One region of the Luteibacter sp. CQ10 genome, then DNA from elsewhere that is predicted to be linked to it. Evidence: riboswitches for the same ligand, from Rfam matches in the RefSeq annotation. Region 1 holds a riboswitch; each other region holds the start of a gene.
What was found. A riboswitch is a leader RNA that binds a small molecule or an ion and turns the genes downstream of it on or off. The one in region 1 is predicted to bind cobalamin.
Positions count from the first base shown of each region.

Region 2: it holds a riboswitch for cobalamin, as region 1 does, so the genes downstream of both, JNG39_RS12345 (TonB-dependent receptor) here and JNG39_RS18355 (ribonucleoside-diphosphate reductase subunit alpha) in region 1, are expected to answer to the same signal.
Region 3: it holds a riboswitch for cobalamin, as region 1 does, so the genes downstream of both, btuB (TonB-dependent vitamin B12 receptor) here and JNG39_RS18355 (ribonucleoside-diphosphate reductase subunit alpha) in region 1, are expected to answer to the same signal.

Region 1 covers NZ_JAEUYM010000005.1:185,557-193,132, forward strand. Annotated here, with positions in the region: gene JNG39_RS18340 (glucose/quinate/shikimate family membrane-bound PQQ-dependent dehydrogenase) at 1-2,309, opposite strand, end outside; gene JNG39_RS18345 (NAD(P)H-binding protein) at 2,415-3,254, opposite strand; gene JNG39_RS18350 (DUF2501 domain-containing protein) at 3,578-4,072, shown strand; cobalamin riboswitch at 4,222-4,435, shown strand; gene JNG39_RS18355 (ribonucleoside-diphosphate reductase subunit alpha) at 4,563-7,076, shown strand; gene JNG39_RS18360 (ribonucleotide-diphosphate reductase subunit beta) at 7,076-7,576, shown strand, end outside.
Region 2 covers NZ_JAEUYM010000002.1:782,738-790,313, reverse strand. Annotated here, with positions in the region: gene JNG39_RS12350 (carboxypeptidase regulatory-like domain-containing protein) at 1-2,350, opposite strand, end outside; cobalamin riboswitch at 2,573-2,812, shown strand; gene JNG39_RS12345 (TonB-dependent receptor) at 2,954-4,852, shown strand; gene JNG39_RS12340 (efflux RND transporter permease subunit) at 5,064-7,576, shown strand, end outside.
Region 3 covers NZ_JAEUYM010000002.1:231,233-238,808, forward strand. Annotated here, with positions in the region: gene cobO (cob(I)yrinic acid a,c-diamide adenosyltransferase) at 1-314, opposite strand, end outside; gene JNG39_RS09950 (hypothetical protein) at 311-886, opposite strand; gene btuB (TonB-dependent vitamin B12 receptor) at 911-2,788, opposite strand; cobalamin riboswitch at 2,906-3,140, opposite strand; gene JNG39_RS09960 (N-acetylmuramoyl-L-alanine amidase) at 3,259-4,689, opposite strand; gene JNG39_RS09965 (acyltransferase family protein) at 5,232-6,353, opposite strand; gene JNG39_RS09970 (hypothetical protein) at 6,578-7,051, opposite strand; gene JNG39_RS09975 (hypothetical protein) at 7,160-7,576, opposite strand, start outside.

The sequences.
Region 1 (7,576 bases):
CGGGCCTCCCATAGCTTGTGCCCGGTGCGCACGTCGTACCCGCGGATGTAGTTGTCGAGCGTGCCGCTCAGGAACGTGACGCCACCCGCGGTGGTGAGCATGCCGCCCATGCTGGGCACGCCCAGCGGCATCGGGATCGGCAACGGCGCGCTGTCGACGATGGTGCCGTTCTTGTGGCGCCACATCATCCGCCCGGTACCCAGGTCGACGCCCGCGACGTAACCCCAAGGCGGCGCCTGGCAAGGGATGCCCAGCGGCGAGAGGAACGGCTGCAGCTCGATGGCGTAGGGAATCCCCTTGGCCTGCTTGATGCCCTGGGTCTCGCTTTTCGACTCCGCGACCTCCGTTTGCGCCAGCTCGTCCTTGGGAATCAGCCGCGATTGGAAGGCCATGTAACTCGGGTTGATGAGCATGAGCTGTCGCGTGGGATCCACCGACACGCCGCCCCAGTCGAACACGCCGAAGTTGCCAGGGAACACGAGCGAACCCTGCTCCGACGGCGGGGTGAACATGCCGTCGTAACGCAGCGAGCGGAAACGCACGCGGCACCACAGCTGGTCGAGCGGCGTGGTGCCCCACATGTCCCGTTCGCGCACGTCGGGCGGCGCGAAATTGAGTTCCGACAACGGCTGCGTCGGCGACGTGTGGTCGCCGGGCACCGCGCCTTGTGGGCGCGCCACTTCATGGATCGGCACGATGGGCGTGCCGTCGCGGCGATCGAGCACGTAGACGCTGCCCTGCTTGGTGGACGCCACCAGCGCGGGCTTCATGCCGTCGGCGGTCTTCAGGTCGATGAGGGTCGGCTGGCCGCCGACGTCCATGTCCCACAGGTCGTGGTGGGTGAACTGGTAGTTCCAGCGCAGCTTGCCGGTGGCGATGTCGAGGGCGACGATGCCCGCGCCGAATTTCTCCGAGGTGGGCGTACGGGTGCCGGCGAACTGGTCGGGCGTCTGGTTGCCCATCGGCAGGTAGACCATGCCCAGCGATTCGTCCACGCTGAAGAGCGACCACACGTTGGGCGAGTTGCGCGTGTAGGTGTCGCCCGCCGCGATGGGCGCGGTGTCGTCGGGCTTGCCCGGGTCCCAGTTCCACACCAGGTGGCCGTCGTGCACGTCGTACGCGCGGATCACGCCGGACGGCTCGTTCGTGGATTCGTTGTCGGTGACGTGCCCGCCGATGATGACCAGGTCACGCGTTACCGCCGGCGGCGACGTGGAGTAATAGCCGCCGGGGGTGAACGGTCCGATGTTCGCGCGCAGGTCGACGGTGCCCTGGTTGCCGAAGTCGGCGCACGGCTTGCCCGTGTCGGCATCGAGCGCGATCAGGCGCGCGTCCGCCGTGGGGAGGAACAGGCGGCGTGGGCAGATGGCCGAAGCGGTGGCCGTCGGTACCCATGTGCTGGACGCGGATGCGGGCGCCGTCGTCGCCGGCGCGGGGGCCTGGGCCGATGCGTATTTCGCGTCGTCGTGATACGACACGCCGCGGCAGGTCATGTGCTCCCAATGCTTGAATCCGACGGGGCTCTGCAACTGGGGATCGAACTCCCAGCGCCTCGCGCCGGTGGCCGCGTCCACGGCGATCACACGGCTATGCGGGGTGCACAGGTAGACGGTGTCGCCGATCTTGAGCGGCGTGTTTTCCGCGGTGGTTTCGGTGGGATCGCCCGGTCCCGGCATATCGCCGGTCTGGATCTTCCATGCCACGTCGAGGTGCTGCACGTTGTCCGCATTGATCTGCGTGAGCGGCGAATAGCGCTGCCCGAACGGCGAACCGCCGTAGTCAGTCCAGTCGGCGTCCGGACGCATCGCACGATCTCCTTGCGGGCCGGCGACGGCAGCCATGGGCAGCGAGCCCCCGAGGTCGGGTTCGGGATGCAGCGCACCGGCCGCACCGACCGCCGCGACCACGAGCAGCGCAAGGAAAAGGAACCCGCCACCCGTGCCCCGGGCCGTATTGGTGAAACGGCCCGGGGTGAGGCCGCGACGCGACCACGGCAACAACAGCCATAGGCCGAGCGCGAACCAGAGGTCCAGGCGGGTCAGCAGTTGCCACCAGTCCAGGTGCACTTCCCATACGGCCCACGCGGCGGTGCCGATCAGCAGGAACGAGAACAGGTACACGCCCATGCGCGATCGCAGCAGGAGCAGCAACGCCGACAGCAGCGTCACCAGACCGGCCACCAGGTAATAGGGCGACCCGCCGACGTGCAGCAGCTGGAGGCCTCCCCAGAGCAAGACCGCGCCGTAGGCCGCGAAGACGAAGGCGGTGAACACCGTCATCGGGTGAAAGGCGCGAGTTCTTACGTACATGGCTTCACCCTCGGGATCCTCCCGCAAAGCGTGGGGGCGAGAGCGTGAATCCGAGGTGGAGGCGTGACCGGGTCACGCGTCGTGAAACGCGCGACTCATCACCGGTCATCGCGACGACAGTTCGGCGATGACTTCGTCCAGCCCCGTCAAACCCTTGACCGACGACGTGCCGAAATCGATCCAGCCCTCGTTGAACCCGTCGATCATGCGCATGCGCGGATGCGGATGGTTCATGCCTTGCGCACGAAAACGGGCCTCCCACGCATCGCGCGGCACGACACGCGCCGTCACCTCGCGACCCAGCGCGCGCGTGAGCGATGCGGCGATGTCGTTCGGGCTCACGCGCTCCGGTCCTTCCAGTTCCACCACGCGAACCCCCTGTCCCGGCTCGTCGAGCAGCGTCGCGGCGAGGCGGCCGATGTCCTTCGTCGCCACCATCGCGATGCGCCGGTCGAGCGGTTGCAGGTAGCTGTCGATGACGCCTTCGTCGCGCGCCATGGGGATGTCCCACTGCGCGTTTTCGATGAACCACGCGGCGCGCAGGAAGGTCACCGGCATGGGCAACGTGGCGAGCTCGCGCTCCATGTGCGCGAGTTGCGAGAGCAGGTTGTCCTCGACGGCGTCGGCGCCGATGGTGGACAGCGCCACCACCCGGGCGGGCTTCGCCGTGAGCAGGGCCTCGCGTATCGAGGCGATGGTACGGCGCGACTCGGTGTAGCCGGGCGACGGATCGAACGTGGGCGGCAGCAGCACGAACACCGCTTCGGCGCCGTCGAAGGCCTGGGTGAGCGCGGCGGTGTCGTCGAGGTCGGCCACGGCGAAGTCGGCGAAGGCGCGGCCCTTGGCGGCCTGACGGACGACGGCGCGGAAAGGCCGGCCGGCCTGGGTGAGGGCCTCGGCGAGCGAGGCGCCGACCTGGCCGGTGATACCGGTGATGGCGTACATGGGGTTTCTCCGTGGGGTGACGGAGCACAGGTTAGGCCGTGCCGATCCGTGACTGAAGCGACGTGCGGTGGTTACTCCGCTGACGTTTTGTCATCGATCGGACCGGACACATGGCTGACAGGTGTGCCAGGACATGGTTTACACCTCGACCGACGTCCGCCTGAACCGTCGCGGGATCGATGTCGCGTTCAGCCCTCCACCGTAAAAGCTCCATGCACGTTGTCGGCACTCCGGCACGGCCTTTGTCGATGGCCATGACGACGCCGGGCTAACGGCAGGAGGGGTATCAATGACGCACTCGAATGCCCATAGGGAGTCACGTCATGAAGACCGTCCTCGCCGGCCTCGCGCTCACCTTCACCCTGGCCAGCGGCAGCGCCGCGGCCGGCCAGCTCGACAAGCTCGGCGGCCTCATGGGCGGGTCCGGGGGCTCGCTGACCTCCGGCAGCATGGGCAACGCCGCCGGTGTCATCCAGTACTGCATCAGCAATAACTACCTGGGCGGCCACAGCGACGCCGCGGGCGTGAAGGACCAGCTGCTCGGCAAGCTGGGCTCGGGTGACACGACGGCGGCCAGCAATGACGCCTCCAGCGGCCTGATGAGCAAGCTGGGCAAGAAGACCACCACCCCCGCCGTGCAACCCACCCAGGACAAGGGCTACCTCGACGGGGCCAAGGGCCTGCTCCGCAGCGGCGACGGCAAGACCCTCGACCTGGCCGGCGCCCAGGGCGGTGCCGGGGGCGATCTCAAGGCCCAGGTGACGCGCAAGGTGTGCGATGCGGTGCTCAAGCAGGGCAAGAAGTGGGTGGGCATGTAACGGAGCCTTTCGGGAGCCGGCTTTGCCGGCGATGGCGGTCCCGGCCCATCCCGTCGCCGCGACGCCGGCTCCGCGACCGCCTTTGCCCGGCAAAGCAAGCACATAGGTCATTTACCCTACATCTTGTGTTGACCTCCCCCTGCCTCGCCTATATCGTGTGTCCCGCTGGTGTCCGAGGAGGCGCGACTGCCCGTCGGAACTAATAGGGAATCCGGTGCGAATCCGGAACTGCCCCGCAGCGGTAAGTGGAAACGACCCCGGAACGAGGCACTGGTCTTGAACGAAGACCGGGAAGCCCCGGGTAGGCCCGGCGAAAGCCCCCGTCCACGAGTCCGAAGACCTGCCAGCAGTCGACGCCACGACCGGCGTCGATGAGGGTGGTGGCGGCTTCCGCGGGGAGGCACGTCGTGACCGGAGCCTTCGCGGGCTCCGTCCCGGCCGTTTCCGCGTGTCTCCACTGCGTCGAACCAGTTTCATGGGGTACGCCAGAATGACCACGATGGATTCCGCCGCGCGCGAGCGCACCGAGACGGCCGACACGGCCTCCCACCCCACCACCGCTCCCGGCAGCGAGAAGGCCCCCGCCGCCGGCTACCGCAACGACGCCCCGCCCGCGTTCGCCCTCACCCCGCCGCACAACCCCGGCCAGATGCGCGTGACCAAGCGCAACGGCGGCCAGGAAACCGTCGACGTGAACAAGATCGTGCGCGCGGTGACCCGCAGCGCCGACGGCCTGTACTCGGTCGATCCGATGCGCGTGGCGCTGAAGACGATCGGCGGCCTCTACGACGGCGCCACCACGCAGGAGCTCGACCAGCTCTCGATCCGCACGTCCGCCGCGCTCACCGCCGAGGAACCGGAATACGGCCAGCTCGCCGCGCGCCTGCTATCGGCCTTCATCGACAAGGAAGTGGCCGGGCAGGAGATCCAGTCGTTCTCGCAGTCGATCGCCACCGGCGCCGAACTGGGCATCCTCAACACCCGCCTGCGCGACTTCGTGCAGGTCAACGCGCGCAAGCTCAACGACGCCATCGACACCGCCGCCTCGCGCCGCTTCGAATACTTCGGCCTGCGCACGGTGTATGACCGCTACCTGCTGCGCCACCCGACCAAGCGCTTCGTCATCGAGACGCCGCAGTATTTCTTCATGCGCATCGCCTGCGCGCTCGGCGGCAACGACGTGACCGAGACGCTCGAGCTGTACCGCATGCTCTCCTCGCTGGAATACCTCGCCAGCTCGCCGACGCTGTTCAACGCCGGTACCGCGCACGAGCAGCTGTCCTCGTGCTTCCTGCTCGATTCGCCGCAGGACGACCTGGCCTCGATCTACGCCAAGTACGGCGACGTGGCCCAGCTGTCGAAGTTCGCCGGCGGCATCGGCCTGGCCTATTCGCGCATCCGTTCGCGCGGCTCGCTGATCCGCGGCACCAACGGCCACTCCAACGGGCTCGTGCCGTGGCTGAAGACGCTCGACGCCTCGGTCGCCGCCGTGAACCAGGGCGGCAAACGCAAGGGCGCGGCCTGCGTGTACCTGGAAAGCTGGCATGCCGACATCGAGGAATTCCTCGAACTGCGCGAGAACACCGGCGACGACGCCCGCCGCACGCACAACCTCAACCTCGCCAACTGGGTGCCCGACATCTTCATGCGCCGCGTGGAGAGCGACGGCGACTGGTCGCTGTTCGACCCGAAGATCGTGCCGCACTTCGTCGATACCTGGGGCGCCACCTTCGACGCCGCCTACGAGAAGGCCGAGGCCGAGGGCCTGGCGGTGAAGACGATCAAGGCGCGCGAACTCTACGCCCGCATGCTGCGTTCGCTTGCGCAGACCGGCAACGGCTGGATGACCTTCAAGGATCGCTCCAACGCCACGAGCAACCAGACCGCGCGTCCGGAAAACGTCATCCACCTGTCGAACCTGTGCACCGAGATCCTCGAGGTCACCAACGAGGGCGAAACGGCCGTCTGCAACCTCGGCTCGGTGAACCTCTCGCGCCACGTGGTCGACGGCGCGTTCGATTTCGACAAGCTCGCCTCCACCGTGCGCACCGCCGTGCGCCAGCTCAACCGCGTGATCGACCTCAACTTCTACCCGATCGCCACGGCGAAGACGGCCAACGAGAAATGGCGTCCCGTCGGCCTGGGCGTGATGGGCCTGCAGGACGTGTTCTTCAAGCTGCGGCTGCCGTTCGATTCCGACGAGGCGCGCGCGCTGTCCACGCGCATCTCGGAGGAGATCTACTTCCACGCGCTGTCGATGTCCAACGAGATCGCCGAGCGCGACGGCGCCCATCCGGGCTTCGACGAGAGCCGCGCCGCCAACGGCGAGCTCCAGTTCGACTACTGGCCGGCCGCCACGCCCAACGGCAAGGACGACCGCTGGGCCGAGCTGCGCGCGAAGATCCAGCAGCACGGCCTGCGCAACTCGCTGCTCATCGCCATCGCGCCCACCGCGACCATCGCCTCGATCGCCGGCTGCTACGAGTGCATCGAGCCGCAGGTATCCAACCTGTTCAAGCGCGAGACGCTCTCGGGCGACTTCCTCGTGGTCAACCGCTACCTCGTCGAAGAACTGAAGACGCTGGGCCTGTGGACCGCCGACATCCGAGACCAGATCAAGCTGGCCGAAGGTTCGGTGCAGGGCGTGGCCGCCATCCCGGCCCAGCTGCGCGCGGTGTACCGCACCGTGTGGGAACTGCCGCAGAAGGCATTGATCGACCTCGCTGCCGCCCGCGGCGCGTACATCGACCAGAGCCAGTCGCTGAACCTGTTCATGGAAAACCCGAACATCGGCCAGCTTTCATCGATGTACATGTACGCCTGGAAGTCGGGCGTGAAGACCACCTACTACCTGCGCTCGCGCCCCGCCACGCGCATCGCCAAGACCACGGTCAGCGCGGCCGCCTCGGCACCGGTCGCGCCGCCGGTCGACGCCCAGGAACAGGCCACCGCCGCGGTGTTCTGCTCGCTCGAAAACCCCGAATACTGCGAGGCCTGCCAGTAATGTCCGCCAGCCCCATCACCCGCGATTCGCATCTCCTCGACCCCGGCTTCGAGCTGACGCTGCGCCCCATGCGTTACCCGAAGTTCTACGAGATGTATCGCGCCGCCATCCGCAACACCTGGACGGTGGAGGAAGTGGACTTCTCGCTCGACGTGACCGACCTGAAGTCGAAGATGTCGGACGCCGACCGCCACCTCATCCACCGGCTCGTGGCGTTCTTCGCCACGGGCGACACCATCGTGTCGAACAACCTCGTGCTGAACCTCTACCAGCACGTGAACTCGCCCGAGGCGCGCATGTTCCTCTCGCGCCAGCTCTACGAGGAAGCGCTGCACGTGCAGTTCTACCTCACGCTGCTGGACACCTACATTCCGGAGCCGTCGGAGCGCAACAAGGCCTTCGCCGCCATCGAGAACATCCCCTCGATCCGCCAGAAGGGCGAGTTCTGCTTCAAGTGGATCGACTCGATCCAGGACATCCACCGCCTGGAAACCCGCGAG
Region 2 (7,576 bases), on a different contig from region 1:
GCGAGGTGAAGTCGTCCTTGGTGAGGTGGAACGGCACCAGCGTGCCGTTGCCGTCCACGTCGACGTTGAAGGTGTTCGACTCGCCCGGATTGAACAGGTAGCAGCCCGGGATCGAGGCGTTGCTGATGTCGATGCCGTTACGCGCCGCGTACTTCTCGAAGGGACGACTGTCGCAGAAGTCGTCGATCGAGCTCCTCAGCTTGCGGTACGTGGCCTTGGCACCGAAGCTCCAGTTGGCGCCGAGGGCCTTGTCGAAGCCGAGGATGTACTCGTCCTGGTAGTACGCCTTGATGCCGACCGCCGCGATGGTCTTCGGATTCAGCGGCGTGCCGTCCTCGCCATTGAGATACGCGCGCGTGCCGATCTGTACCGGATCCGCCGGTGCCCCGGTGATGGGGTCGATTCGCGTATAGGTGTAGTACTCGGAGTAATACGTGGACGCCGATGCGCCGCGAATGGCCACGTTCGACGGAATCGCCAGGTGATAGCGGCCCGCGTTGGCGTACAGCTTGAACGTGGAATCGCCGAACACGTCCCAGGTGACGCCCAGGCGCGGGGCGAGCTGGTGGCGCTGCTTCACGTAGGTCTCGCCGTCGCCGTTGATGTTCTTGAACTGCTCGTTGCGCAGGCCGATGGACGCCATCCAGCGATCGGTGATCTGCCACTTGTCTTCGATGAACTGGGCCTCCTGCTCCACCTTCACGTTGGCGCCGGTCTGGAACAGGCGTTTCTGGGCGAAGTAGTCGACACCCGGCGGCACGACGATGCCACGGCTGGGGATGTCGCCGGCGGCGGCGTAGATCCAGCGATAGCCACCCTCGTAGATGTTGCCCGAGTAGGACTCCAGCGTCTGGTTGTCGACACCGGCGCGCAGGTCGTGGTCGCCCACGTGGTATTCCACGTCGAGGCGCCAGCCCTTGGTCTTGTCCTTCGCGCCGTCGCCGAGCACCGTGCCGTTGACCAGGCCGCAACCGACGATCTTCTCGCCGGCCGGGATGCCCGCGCGGTTGTCGAGGATCCACGGGCAGTTCGATGCACCGGCGTAGTTGAGGTTGCGCTCATGGCGCGTATAGCTGTGACCGTACAGCGCGTTGACGGTGAGTTCGTCGGTCAGGTACCCGGTGTACTTGCCGATGTAGACGTCGCCGCCCGGTGCCGAACCCGCGCCCGCGTCGAAGTTCTTCAGGTTGTCGGTGCCCAGGTACTGCGCACGGTTGCCGGTGGCGTAGTCGTACGCATACACGCTGCGCTCGATGTTCGACTTGTCGCCGAGGCCGGTCACTTCGAGCAGGTGGTTATCGGTGATGTTCCAGTCGATCTTGGCCATCCACTTGGTGGCCTTGGCTTCCTGGTTGGTGCGCTGCGCCGTGACGCTGTTCGAGGTGCTGGTGAGGTTGGAACGGGTGAAGTCGCCCGCGGCGAACAGGAACAGCTTGTCCTTGATCAGCGGACCGCTGATGTAGCCGGTGTACTGCGTGTCGCCGCTCTTGTTCTCCTCGCGGTACTGGTACAGCTCGCCGTTGGTGCGATAGATGTTCTTCGGATTCTGGCGCAGGCCCTTGGGCGTGACGTACAACCCGAAGCCGGCCTTCCACTCGTTGCCGCCGCGCTTGGTCACGATGTTGATCACGCCACCGGTGGAGCGGCCGTATTCGGCACCGTAGCCGCCGGTGTAGATCTGCTGCTGGTCGATGGCGTCGAACGGCAGGCTGGTGAAGCCCAGGCCGGTGAGCGCGTTGGTCACCGCGTAGCCGTTGATGTAGTACTGGTTTTCCGACGCCGACGAGCCACCGAACGAGGCCACGTTGCCGTAGCGGGAATCGCCCGATACCACGCCGGGCGCGAGAAGCGCGGCCGCGGTGACGTCACGCGCCAGCGGGATTTTCTGCAATTGCTGCGAGGTGAGCACGGTGCGCGAGTCGACCGACGAGACGTCGATCGCCGGCAGGGCGTTGCCGGTGACCTGCACGCCTTCGAGGGTCTGCGCCGAGGCGGTGGTCGCGGCGCTCGCGCCGGCGAAGGAAACGTCGACGCCGCCGCCGATGTTCACCTGCACGTTATCGCGAGTTTCCACCGTCTGGCCGCCGCGTTCGAGCGTGACCTTGTAACGGCCGATCGGCAGCGAGGGCACGCGGTAGCGGCCTTCGGCGTCGACGCCGGTGTCGCGGGCGAGACCGGTATCGAGATTTTCCAGGTGCACCGTGGCGCCCTCCGGCTGCGCGACGCGACCGAAGACCACGCCCGAGGCATTGGACTGCGCGAAGACGGAGCCGCTGGCGAAACAGAGCGCCAGGGCGACACAGAGAGTGGAACGGCGCGGCACGCGGCCGCCGGAATGGATGCGAAGCATGATGTGACCTCCCCGAAGTGAACCGCAAACGAGCCCTTCCACGGCATGGCCGGGCCCAACGTTTCAATCGACGCCGTCACACCCGCCCGGTATCTCTCCGGCTCGAGCGCCCCCTGTCAACGCAACATCTTGCGTTCGACAGCATCCCGTCCCGTTTACTCGCAAATGTTTGCGAATGTCAAGCTCTCGTTAGAAATTCGTGACTTGGACCCCGTCGGGGACTAAAGTGGCGCCCGTTCGGGTGTCCCGACCGGCGTTCGGCCGGCGGGATGAAACGGGAAGCCGGTGCGCCGCTTGGGCGGCAAGGCCGGCACTGCCCCCGCAACGGTAAGCGCAGGGAGGGAAGGCCCTCCTCGGACCGGCCATCGGCCACTGCCCTCGCGGGCGGGAAGGCGCCGGTCACGAGCCACGAGCGGTGGCGACGCGCGAGTCCGGAGACCGGCCCGAGTGGACGTCTCTTCTGAGAAAGGTCTCAGGGGAGCGTTTCCTGTTACGGACGATTCGCGGCGGGCGGATCCGGACAGCCCGGCGGCTTCGTCCGCGTGTGCCGTTCGCCTTCCTCCGCCACGACGTCCATCGCATCGTGATCGAGGAACCCGTTCCATGAAGAAGACCCTGCTCGCGGCGGCCCTGCTGTCGTCGATTTCCATCGTCGCCCACGCGGACGAGGCCGACCGGCTCGACCCGGTGGTGGTGACCGCCAACCGCGCGCCCACGCCGGCCGACGAGGTAATCGCCTCGGTCACCGTGATCTCCCGCGACGACATCGAGCGCATGCAGCCGGTGAGCGTGCAGGATATCCTCACCGGCTTGCCCGGCGTGGTGGTGTCCAACACCGGCGGCATCGGCCAGCAGACCTCGCTGTTCATGCGCGGCACCAACAGCGCGCACACCCTGGTGCTGCTCGACGGCGTGCGGGTGGGCACGGTGGGCGCCGGCCTGCCCGCGTACGAGCAGTTGCCGGTCGAGCAGATCGACCACATCGAGGTGGTGCGTGGCCCCCGCTCGAGCCTCTACGGTTCGGATGCCATCGGCGGCGTGATCCAGATCTTCACCCGCCACGGCGAGGCCGGGCAGGCGCCGACCCCGACCGTGTCGGTATCCGGCGGCAGCCACGGCTACACGGCGGGCCAGGTCGGCGTCTCCGGCGGCACGCGGCACGGCTGGTACAACGCCAGCCTGGGCGGCCAGTACACCGCCGGCATCAATGCCTGTCGCGTCGGCGCGGGGGACGTCTTCAAGGGCTGTTTCACCAACGAGCCCGACCACGACGCCTCGCGCACCTACAACGGCGCCCTCTCGGGCGGCTACCGCTGGGACGACGGTACCGAGCTGACCGGCAGCTGGCTGCGCAGCAAGGGCGACATCGAGTACGACGGCGACTTCCAGAACCTCACCCGCCGGTCGCAGCAGGTGGCCGGCGCGAAGCTGGCCTTCGACGTGGCGGCCGCCTGGCGCATGTCGGTAAGCCTGGGCCAGAACCAGGATCGCGCCGACAACTACCTCAACGGGATCGGCAAGGCGGTGCTCGACCCCGTCACCTTCGCGCCTGTCGTGGTGGACCCGGACAAGTACCGCGTCGGCTACCTGTATTCGAAGCGCAACCAGGCCTCCTGGCAGAACGATTTCACCCTCGCCACGGGCCAGACCCTGAGCGCCGGCGTGGATTTCCAGCAGGAGAAGCTGCGCAGCGATACCGATTACCTCAAGGACAAGCGCAACAACACCGGCGTTTTCGCGCTCTACCAGGGTGTGTTCGGCCCGCACGAGATCCAGCTGGTGGCCCGCCACGACCATAACGAGCAGTTCGGCAACCACGACACCGGCTCGGCCGCCTACGGTTTCTCCTTCGGCGAGGGCATGAAGGTCACCGCGTCGTACGGCAGCGCGTTCCACGCGCCCACGTTCAACGACGAGTTCTATCCCTACGGCGCGCCGGTCGACCTCAAGCCGGAGACCTCGCGCACGGCCGAGATCGGGTTGTCGGCCCACCGAGGCGTGTGGAACTGGGCCGTCAACGCCTACCAGACCAAGGTGGACGACCTGATCGGCTCCGATGCGCACTTCATTCCGGTCAACGTGAGCGAAGCACGCATCCGCGGGCTCGAGGGCCAGGTCGGTGCCGACGTCGACGGCTGGCACCTGCGCGGCTACGCCACCTTCCAGCAACCGAAGAACCGCGACGGCGGCGTCGAGCACGACAACCTGCTGGCCCGGCGCCCCGAGCGCACCGCCCGCGTGGACGTGGACAAGGACGTCGGTTCGTTCACGGTCGGCGGTTCGGTCTACGCGGCCGGATACAGCTACGACGATGCCGCCAATACCGAACGCCTGGGCGGTTACGCCACCGCGGACCTGCGCGCCACCTGGCACGTGGACCGCGACTGGAGCGTGCAGGGGCGCGTGGCGAACGTGGGCGACAAGCGTTACGAGACCGCCGCGTACTACAACCAGCTCGGTCGCACGTATTACCTCACCGTGCGCTTCTCGCCCTCGCGCTGAACCGTTCGCCGATGCGATCGGCTCCCACCCCTTCGGTAGCGGGCTCACTACCGAAGGGGTGTGAGCCGAAGCGGTGAGTAAGCAGGGACCGAAACGCCAGGCCCCTGCCTTCCGGCAGGGGCCTGACCATAGGCACACGCGACGGCATGGTGCCTTGGCGGATAAAGTTCGCGGGCGCGGGGAGGGTTTCCTCGCGATCACAGGGAGTCACGTGAACTTCTTCGCACCATTCATCCGCCGGCCGATCGGCACGTCGCTGCTGGCGGCGGGCCTCCTGCTGGCCGGTACGCTGGCCTACCAGTTGCTCGGCGTCGCGGCGCTGCCGTCCATCGACGTGCCGGCCGTGGCGGTGTTCGCCCAGTTGCCGGGCGCCAACGCGCAGACGATGGCATCGACCGTCATCGCCCCCCTGGAGCGCCACCTCGGCCGCATCCCCGGGGTGGACGAGATGTACTCCAGCAGCAACGACTCCAGCGGATTCGTGCGTGTGCGCTTCAACATGGCCCGCAACACGGACGCCGCCGCGCGCGACGTGCAGGCCGCGATCAACGCCTCGCTGGCCGACCTGCCCCAGATGCCGGCGCCGCCGCAGTACTTCAAGTTCGACACCAGCCAGATCCCGGTGCTGCTGGTGACGCTCACCTCCAAGACGATGCCGCCCGACCGGCTCTACGACATCGTCGATACGCAGATGAAGCCGGCGGTGGCGCAGATTCCGGGCGTGGCGCGCGTGCAGGTGTTCGGCGGCACGCCGCATGCCGTGCGCATCGAACTGGACACCCGCGCGCTGGCCGCCAAGGGGCTTACCGCCAACGACGTCGGCAATGCGCTGCGCGCGGCCAACGTCACCTCGCCGCAGGGCCTGTTGAGCGACGGCAAGACGCAGATGACCGTCATCGCCAACGACGGCCTGCACGAGCCGGAGGAGTTCGCGCGCATCCTCATCGCCTCGAAGAACGGCACGCCGGTGAGGCTGTCGGACATCGCCAAGGTCTACAGCGGCCAGCAGGACCAGTACCAGGCGGCGTGGTTCCAGGGCGAGCGCTCGGTGACGATGCAGATGAGCCGGCGCCCGGAGGCGAACGCCATCGCCACGGCCGAAGCCATCCGCGCGGCGCTGCCGCGTTTCCGCAGCATGCTGCCCGCCGACGTCGAGATCACCCCGATCTTCGACCTCACCCAGACCACGCAATCGGCACTGCACGAGGTCAAGGTCGCGCTGCTCATCAGCATCGTGATGGTGGTGCTGGTGATGCTGGTGTTCCTGCGCCGCCTGGGGCCGACGCTCATCGCCACGCTCAGCGTGCCCCTGTCGCTGGCCGGTGCGTTCGTGGTGATGTGGACGCTCGGCTACACGCTCAACACGCTGTCGCTCATGGCGCTGGTGCTCTGCATCGGCTTCGTGGTGGACGATGCCATCGTGGTGATCGAGAACATCGTGCGACACATGGAGAACGGCTCGGAGGCCATGCCCGCGTCGCTCGAAGGCGTGCGCGAGATCGGTTTCACGGTGATCTCGATCACGCTCTCGCTGGTGGCGGTGTTCGCGCCGCTGCTGTTCGGCAACAGCCTCATCACCAAGCTGCTGCGCGAGTTCTCGGTGACCCTGGCCGCGGCGGTACTGATTTCCGCCGTGGTATCGCTGACGCTCACGCCCGCGCTGTGCGCCTACTACCTCAGGCACGACGAACCCGGGCGCCAGCCGGGCCGCATGGAACGGGCCCTGGAGCGCTTCGACAAGGGCTTCCTGCGCCTCTACCAGCGCGGGCTCGACTGGGCCATGCACCATCGCCGCCTCATGCGCTGGCAGCCGCTCATCCTGCTCATCGCCACGATCGGTCTGGCCATCGCGGTGGTGAAGACCGCGGGCGGCAACTTCATGCCCGACGAAGACACCGGCATGCTGCAGGTGCAGGTCAACGCCGACGCCAATATCTCGCCCGAGGTGCTCACCACGCGCCTGAAGCGCGTGGCCGAGATCATGCAGAAAGACGCCACCGTCGCCGATGTCACGGCCATCCTCGGTGGCGACAACGGCGGCGCCGTGGGGAGCAACGGCGTGATGTTCGTCGACCTGAAGCCGAAGGGCAACGGACCGAACGAGCGCAAGGAGTCGTTGAAGTCCATCGTCGAGCGCCTGGGCAAGGAGTACGACAAGCTGCCCGACGTGCAGGTCTTCATGACGCCGATCCAGTTCCTGGGTGGCGGCGGCGGCAACAACAACCGCGGCCAGTACTCCTTCCAGCTGGTGAGCACCAGCGGCGAAGATCTCCAGCCCTGGACGCTCAAGCTCGTGCGCCACCTGCGCGGACTGAAGGAATTCCGCGACGTCGGCAGCGATTTCGACGTGACGGGCAAGCAGCAGATGCTCGAGGTGGACCGTAACGCCGCCGGCCGGCTCAACGTGAGCCTGGGCCAGGTCGATACCGCGCTGTACGGCGCGTTCGGGCAGAGCCAGATCTCGGTGATCTACTCGGACATCAACCAGTACTGGGTGGTGTTGACCGCCGCCGCAGCCGAAACGCTCACCGCCGACGCGCTGCTCAACACCTACGTGAAGAGCAGCACCGGCAAGATGATCCCGCTGTCGGCCGTGGCGAAGATCGCGCCGCGTGCCGCCCCCACCTCGGTCACCCACCAGAACCAGCTCGAATCGGCCGACATCACCTACAACCTCGCGCCGAAGATCACGCCCGACAAGGCCACGCCGCTGGTGGAACAGGC
Region 3 (7,576 bases), on a different contig from region 1:
GTGAAGCCCTCGCCCATCACGTGGTAGTCGACGCCCTCGTTGTCGAAGAGTCGGAAGAACGCCTCTTCGCCGGTGGAGAAACTGCCCTTGATGAACTGCACCACGCCGCAGCGGAAGCCGTGGCCGAGCGAACGCGCCAGCATGCCGAAGCCCGACGAGCTCTTGCCCTTGCCATTGCCAGTGTTCACCACCAGCACGCCGCGATCGATGGTGGCACGCGCGATGCGCCGGTCGATCAGTTCCTTCTTGCGTTGCATGCGGTCACGATGGCGCGCCTCCTCGTCCATCTCGCGCCAGGGCGTGTCGCCGCTCATGCGTGCGCCGCGCCTTCGTGGGCACGGAAGACGCGGGCGAACACGGCATGCGCCACCTGGGCCACCAGCACGTAGCACGCCGTGGTGCGCACGAACAGCGGCCCCCAGGTCATCAGGCGCACGCCGTAGTCGGCGAGCGTCGGGTGGGGATAGCGGCCGCCCAGGAAGTAGAACGATCCACCGGAGACCACGTACGACAGCGATGCGCTCACGAGCAACGTCATGAAGACAACGGCATGCGAACGCAGCGAACCGTCGAAGCGCGGTGCCACGGCACGCCCCGCGTACCACAGCACCGCGTACGCGAGCGGCAGAAACGCATACGCCAACGTGATGCAGAACGCGCTCACGCCCGCGTAGCTCACCGAATACCAGTCCACCAGCACCGCCAGCGCCACGAAAGCCACGAAGAGCAGATGCTTCCGCAGGTAGATGCCGCCGAGGAAAAACAACGCCATCGAGGCATCCGGCAAGTGCAGCCAGTCGCCGAAATGATGGAAGCGGGTACCGATCATCACCAGCGCGAACAGCGCGGCGACGGCAACGGTCAGCGATCGGGAAAGCGGCTTCATCGTCAGGTCTCCGGTAGGGATCGATTACGTGCGGGGCTGGTAACGCAGCGTCAGCATCCAGTTGCGGCCAGGCTGGTTGAAGTAGCGGGCGGTTTCGTAATGGCGGTCGAAGACGTTCTTCGCCGCCAGTTCGAGCTTCCACGCCGCGTCGAAGGCGTAGGCCATGCGCAGGTCGGTGAGCGCGTAGCCGCCGAGGCGATGCAGGTTGGCCGTATCGTCGTAGCGGTAGCCCGAGGCGAACACGCTGGCCCCGACGCTGAACGCGCCGAACCGGCGGTCGAGGTCGATGTTGGCGGTGCGTCGCGCGCGACGCGGCAACAGGTTGCCGTGGCTGGCATCGTCGCTGTCGTCCTCGGGTTGCAGCCACGTCGCGCTACCGGCAAGCGTCCAGTCGTCGACGGTCGTGTCGGCGGCCAGTTCGACGCCACGGATGCGGGAACGGTCGATGTTGTTGGCGCCGCCGAACGGGAACAAGGGGCCGGTGAGGCCCGCATCGAACACGATCAGGTGGTCGATGCGGTTCTGGAACGCGTTGACCGACCAATGGCCCCAACCCGGCGTGCCCTTGAGGCCCAGCTCCCAGTTGCGCGAGGTCTCGGGACCGAGATCGGGGTTGCCGTAATCCGGGTAATAGAGATCGTTGAAGGTCGGTGCCTTGAACGCGGTGCCGTAGCTGGCGGTGACGCGGAGCTCATCGGTCAGCGCGTAACCGTACAGCAGGCTGCCGGTGGTCTTGCCGCCGAACTGGCTGTTCTCGTCGCGACGCAGGCTGCCCTGCACCGAACTGGCGCCGAATTCCTGTTGCCATTGCGCGAACAGGGCGTGGTTGTGTCGCGCGTCGACGAGATAATCCGTGTTGCCGACCACATGATCCTGCTGCCAGTCGAAGCCCACCGTCGCCAGGCCGTAGCTGCCGCCCACGTGGCCCAGGTCGGCCTGCAACGAAGCGATGTCGCGATGCGTGTTGAAGGTGTCGGCGTAGACGCCGTTCTCGTAGTCGGTGGAGAAATCGCCGCTGCGACCGACGTTGAGCGTGATCAACGCATCCTTCGACGGACGGTAGTGCACGCGGCCACCGATGGCCTGCGTGGTCGATTCGGCGAAGTTGCTGCTGGTGCCGTCGTAATGGTTGCGGCCTTCGCTGCGCGTGGCGCTCGCGTCCGCGTCCCACTGCTCGTCGAAACGCCAGCCGCCCTTGAGCGACAGCGCGTTGTCGCGGTAACCGTCGCGATCGGGCTCATAGGTGAAGCAACCGCCGCCACCCGGGCTGGGCTTGCCGCGGCAGGCATTGATGCCGTCGGTCTGGTCGTGGGTGGCTTCCACCGCGTACCAGCCGTTCTTGCCGCTACCGGCGAAACCCGCCGAACCGCGCAACGTCGACCAGCTGCCGACACCCACCGAGAAACTGGGCACGAACGTGCCCTGCGGATGACGGGTGAAGATCTGGATGACACCGCCGAGGGCTTCGGAGCCGTAGAGGCTCGAATACGGGCCGCGGACGATCTCGATGCGCTCGATCTGGTCGACCGGGATGTCCTGGAAGGCGGCCGTGCCCGATGTGGCCGAGCCGATGCGCACGCCGTCGACCAGCACCAGTACATGGTCGGACTCGGTGCCGCGCAGGAACACCGACGTGGATTTGCCCGGACCGCCGTTGTTGGCGATGGACACGCCCGGCACGGCGCGCAGCAGGTCGGCGACGGAGTTCGGCTGAAGGCGCTCGATGTCGGCGCGGTCGATCACCGTGGACGCGGCGAGCACCTGCGTGGCCGACTGCTCGGTGCGCGAGGCGGTGACCATCACCTTGTCCAGGTCGGTGGATGCCTCATCGGCATGGGCGGTCACGGGCAAAACGAAAACCGTCGCGATAGCGAGCGCGAGGCGGGACGAGCGGAACTTCACGGTGTCACTCCCTACGAACCGCGCCAACCCGCGCGGCATGGATGCGGGGACGGACGAAAGGGGAGACGAAGGAGTGCCGGCGAATCGCGGACGGCCACCCTCGACAGGCCCTCCGCCAGTCCGGTGTCGCCTCGAGGCCGGTCTCCGGGCTTGCGGGCATGGGAGGGCATCCCATCGGACCGGCGCCTTCCCGTGCCATGGGCACAGTGGCATGAAGCCGGTCGTTGACTCGCTTACCGTTGCGGGGGCAGCTCCGGAATGGCGCGTTTTCGAAGAAAACGGCGCGTCACCGGATTCCCGTTTCAATCCCCGGCTTGATAAGCCGGGGATCACCTTGGGCCTGGCAAGTGTAGCTGAACGGCGGCCGTGTTGGTCGACTCGGCGCAAAGGAAGCCGGAATCTGCAAATCCCTTGCAGGAGCCTTAAACCGGACGACCTTGGAGCACGACTAGGCCGCGCGGGGTTAAAACCTAAACGCTCTCCGGCTCTACCGGTCGAGGTTTGCACGTCAGAGAGATTTCAACAGGCTTCGCGAATACGTCATCCGAGTCTTTTCCACTCACCACCATCGTGAAAGGAGAACGTGCGACGTCCGCTTCAACGCATTTATAGCCGAGCGCAAACTCAGACATGGCGCTTTCGTCTTTAGCCCTCCCGGAAGCGGATTCGCACGAGCTACCCGCCGCACACTCCTTGCGACTCGCTACCACAGTCACGGGAAAACTCGGAAACCCTCTTACCTTGCGCACGGGAATCGATACCAGATCATCGACCATCCCCTCGGCCGCAGCCGGCGCTTCGACGGAAAATTCCTCGCATCCCTTTCCTTCCTTGAACAGCTTGTAGCCTTTCGCGACCCCTCGCATCGAAGCACTCTGAAAGTCGATATCCTTCAAGGCTTTTGCGTCTTCGGAATTCGTATGGAAGCCTACCTCGATAATGACGGAAGGCATCGAAGCAAGGCGGTTTTCACCGTGATTACCGTCCTGAGGTGAAGCTGCAACCGGAAAGCCAGCGAACTTTTCCTGCGCGTGAATCTGCTCCTTCATATAGCACAATACGGAGTTCGCAAGCTTTACCGACTCATCACGACCCTTTTGTACAAACGCCCTTGTGCCACGAACGGATCCATCATCGGATGCATTCGTATGCACATGAAACACCGCCTCTGCCCCGATAGCGTTCGCATATAACGGACGACTCCGGATATCCTCGTCACGCTCACGCAAGACTTCCGTCGAATCAGGAAGAGAATGCCATATATCCGGCCTTTCGGGGATAGACTCTTCAAGGAGATACCTGGCAGCCATCATGTAGTATGGCTGCCCGCTTGGCTTATGCTTTCCAAATTTGCTCTCCCTGACATCTACCGGGGACATGCTTGCCAAGTAAAGCTCTGCATAAAGTAGAGTCGCAAAAGTAACGGATATTTCGTCCTCAAGAATTCCGTTATGCATCGACCGTTGAGGACGCCAATCGTTGTAGCCGTGATGAAAATAGTATCCATGGCCAGCAGCGACAGCTACAACGGGAGAGAACCGGCCGTTTCGATTACTCATCTCAACCCTCTTCACCTCCGGTGGACTTCTTTCCTCAGGAAACCAGAAGTACATATCCTTTCCACCAAACCTTAGCTCCAGCCCTCGAACGGATGGAACGTTCTCCAATAAAGGTTCAAGGGTCAACCATAGACCGTGCTCGAAATCCTCCATCTCCACATACGCCGAAATCGGACCGAATCGCTCGTCCATATGCACGATCAGCGACTCCGAAACCGGGTCAAGTATCGCCGTTATATGGATCGGAAGATGATCATTTTCGAAGTGTGGCCGGACGTTGGCGAACTCATTTGCGGCCGCATTGATCTTCAGTGTCAATGCGTCCCGATCAGAGATGCTCATCGACGATAACGTGGTCTGCGAGGCGTCGCTCCGGTTTGGAGATAGCGCGGCCAGAACACTGCAACCCACGACAAAAAGCAATGTCCGCGACATCTTCCGTCGCTTATTTTTTCTGCAGAGGTTCAATCCAGTTTCCTCCAGATACCGACATTCCTTGGAATCACCTAACGCGCCCCAAGGCTGGCATCAATGTTTGATTGAGACGAGAAACGTGCCCCATGCATGATTTTTTCGAACGGAGCATTTTTTTGCTCGCCGAAGGAACACTTCTATGCATACTTTGCGCTCACGCATGGGACACGTAGGCACGCTATCACTCCCGCGAAACGGCGTTGCCGACCCGGCGCGAATCGGCGCTTGCCTGACATCGAATCGGTCTACGCCCTACGCTCGAAACGCACGGAAAAACAATGCTGTTTCACAGCATCGTGCGCCGGGCACCACACGAAGAAGTCTCTGCGTTGCCCCCCATGGATAGGGGCCATCTGCACGCTACCGTCGCACTGCTGGCGTGAGTCATTTCTCAATGCTTGACGAATAGGTCATTCGACCTTCGTCAATTGCCCGGCCATGCCCAGGTGCGCACGGCGAACGACCGTACGATCACGCCAGCGCAGGAAGGGGCGCTCCACCGCGTAGTGAAGCAAGGCGCCACCGGCCAGCGTGGCCACGGCGAATACCGCGAAGCGCAGGATGCGATGGCCGTCCAGATGGCTGCCCAGCAGGGCCGCCGTGAGCGTGAAAACGCCCTTGTGGCTGAGGTAGAGGCTGTACGACGCGCGGGCCAGCCACGCCGCGCCGGGAATCCGGATCGCCATCGGACCGGCCTGTCCGCTCGACGCCGCCACGAAACCCGCCATGGCCGCCGCCAACAGCGGGTAACCGATCACGCACGGCCAGAATGCGGTGCGCTTGCCGGTGAACAGCGCCAGGCAACCGCCGAGCAGGAGGATCGCGCAGAACGCGATCCGGCCGGGATTCGCGTGCACCCACGCCATCCACCGCGACCGATACACCGCGCAGGCCGCCAAGGCCACGCCGGCGACGAGGCCGTCGAGCCGGGCGTACGTGGGGTAGTAGAGGTAGCGCAGATACGCCGGACCGCCTGCCCCCGCCACCTGCGTTTCCCACAGCCATGCACGCAGACCGATGCCGCCCAGCACCACCGCCACGCCGATCGACGCGAAGCGTCGCATCGACGGTCGCTTCGCCACGGCCAGGGCGAGAAACGGAAACACGAGATAGAAGTGTTCTTCGACGCACAGCGACCAGACGTGCGAGAAGGCGTAACGATCCGGCGCGTCGAAAAGCAGGTTGAAGGTGAACGTCGGAAATTGCCACAACGGCTGCATGAGCGGCGTTTCCCGCCATGCGGGCCAGAAGACGTAAAGCACAAGCACCACGAAGAACGCGGGCAGGATGCGCAACATGCGCCGTCGGTAGAAAGCGGCCAGGTCGAGCGTGCCGCTCGCCGCGATCGATGCGAGCACCTGCCTTCCGATGAGATAGCCGCTGAGTACGAAGAACAGGTCGACGCCCATCCAGCCTGAGCTTTCCAGCAGCGAGAAGCCATCGCCGAGACCGCCGATGAAATAGCTGTGGAAAAGCATCACCCAGACGATGGCGATGGCGCGGAGGGTGTCCAGGCCGGGTTGGCGGTGCATCGATACGATTCCCTTATGCGCTTTACCTAGGCAGGCTGCAGGGCCCTCCGACGCAAGACGCTGGGTTCCTGCTCTCGCAGGAACGACGAGCTACATGATCGGACGCCCCGCTCCAGCCCCTCACGTCGTTCCTGCGAAAGCAGGAACCCAGGGCGAGGCGTCACCATGAAACGCGTCCCGCGAGGCTTGCGCGTGAAACGATCGAGGCGTTTCGCGGGCAATCGTCAGAAATTCGACGAGTACAGCATCGCCACGATCTTCCAGCCGTCGGGCGTGCGCAGCATCTGCCAGGTTTCGGCGCCACGGTTGCCCACCTTCCCGTCCATGAGGAATTCGAAGTCGAAGTACACCGTGCCGACCGTGCCATCGGTATGGATCTTCACGTTATGGAAGCGCTCTTCGACGGTCCCCTTGGCCGAGCCGACGAAGTCGGCGAACTCCTGCCATGTACCCGCCTTGTACGGCTTCACTTCGGGATGCTTGGCCTTCACCGAGTCGAACGATGCCTTGCCCAGCGCCGTGTACCAGCTCTTGCCCTCGGGAAGGAACAGCGAGCCGAGCGTCTTCGCATCATGGGCACGCAGGGCGGTCTGGAACGTGTCCACCACCTTCTGGATATCGGCCTGCGGCGAATCGGCCGCGGCAACGGGAAAGGACAAGATCAGGGCGAGCGCGAGAAAACCTTGGCGAAGCGTCATCGGTAGCGTCCTCGAGGGATGGGTACGCCACCCTAGGCAAGCGAACGGCTCGCCGCATAGCGTCATGCGGCGAGCCGTGGGCTTAACCCGGTGAAACGGTGACGGCGATCAGAGGCAGGTCGCCAGGCCGTCGTAGATCGATGCACGGGACATCGGCAGCTTGGACTCGAGCGGGTTTTCGCCTTCGATCAACTGGAAGAACTGCTCGACCGGGGTATCCTTGGCAAGCGGGAGCTTGCACTTGTAGAGCTTGGCGTTGACCTGCACGGCACCCGTCTTCTTGTTGACGTCGGCGTAACTGCCGGCGAAGGTCCACAGGCACTGCTTGACCGTGCCCTTGGTGGTGTCGACCGAGCAGCGCAGCTGCATCGGGCGGAGGTTGCCGAAATCGCCTTCGCAGAAGGTGTCGCCGCAGACGTTATCGAAGGCGCGGCCAAGCGCCGTTTCGGCGTTGAAGAAGCGATCGAAGCTCGCTTCGGACGTCGGCCAGTTGATGATATCGGCGTACCGGGCGGGCGCCGGGGG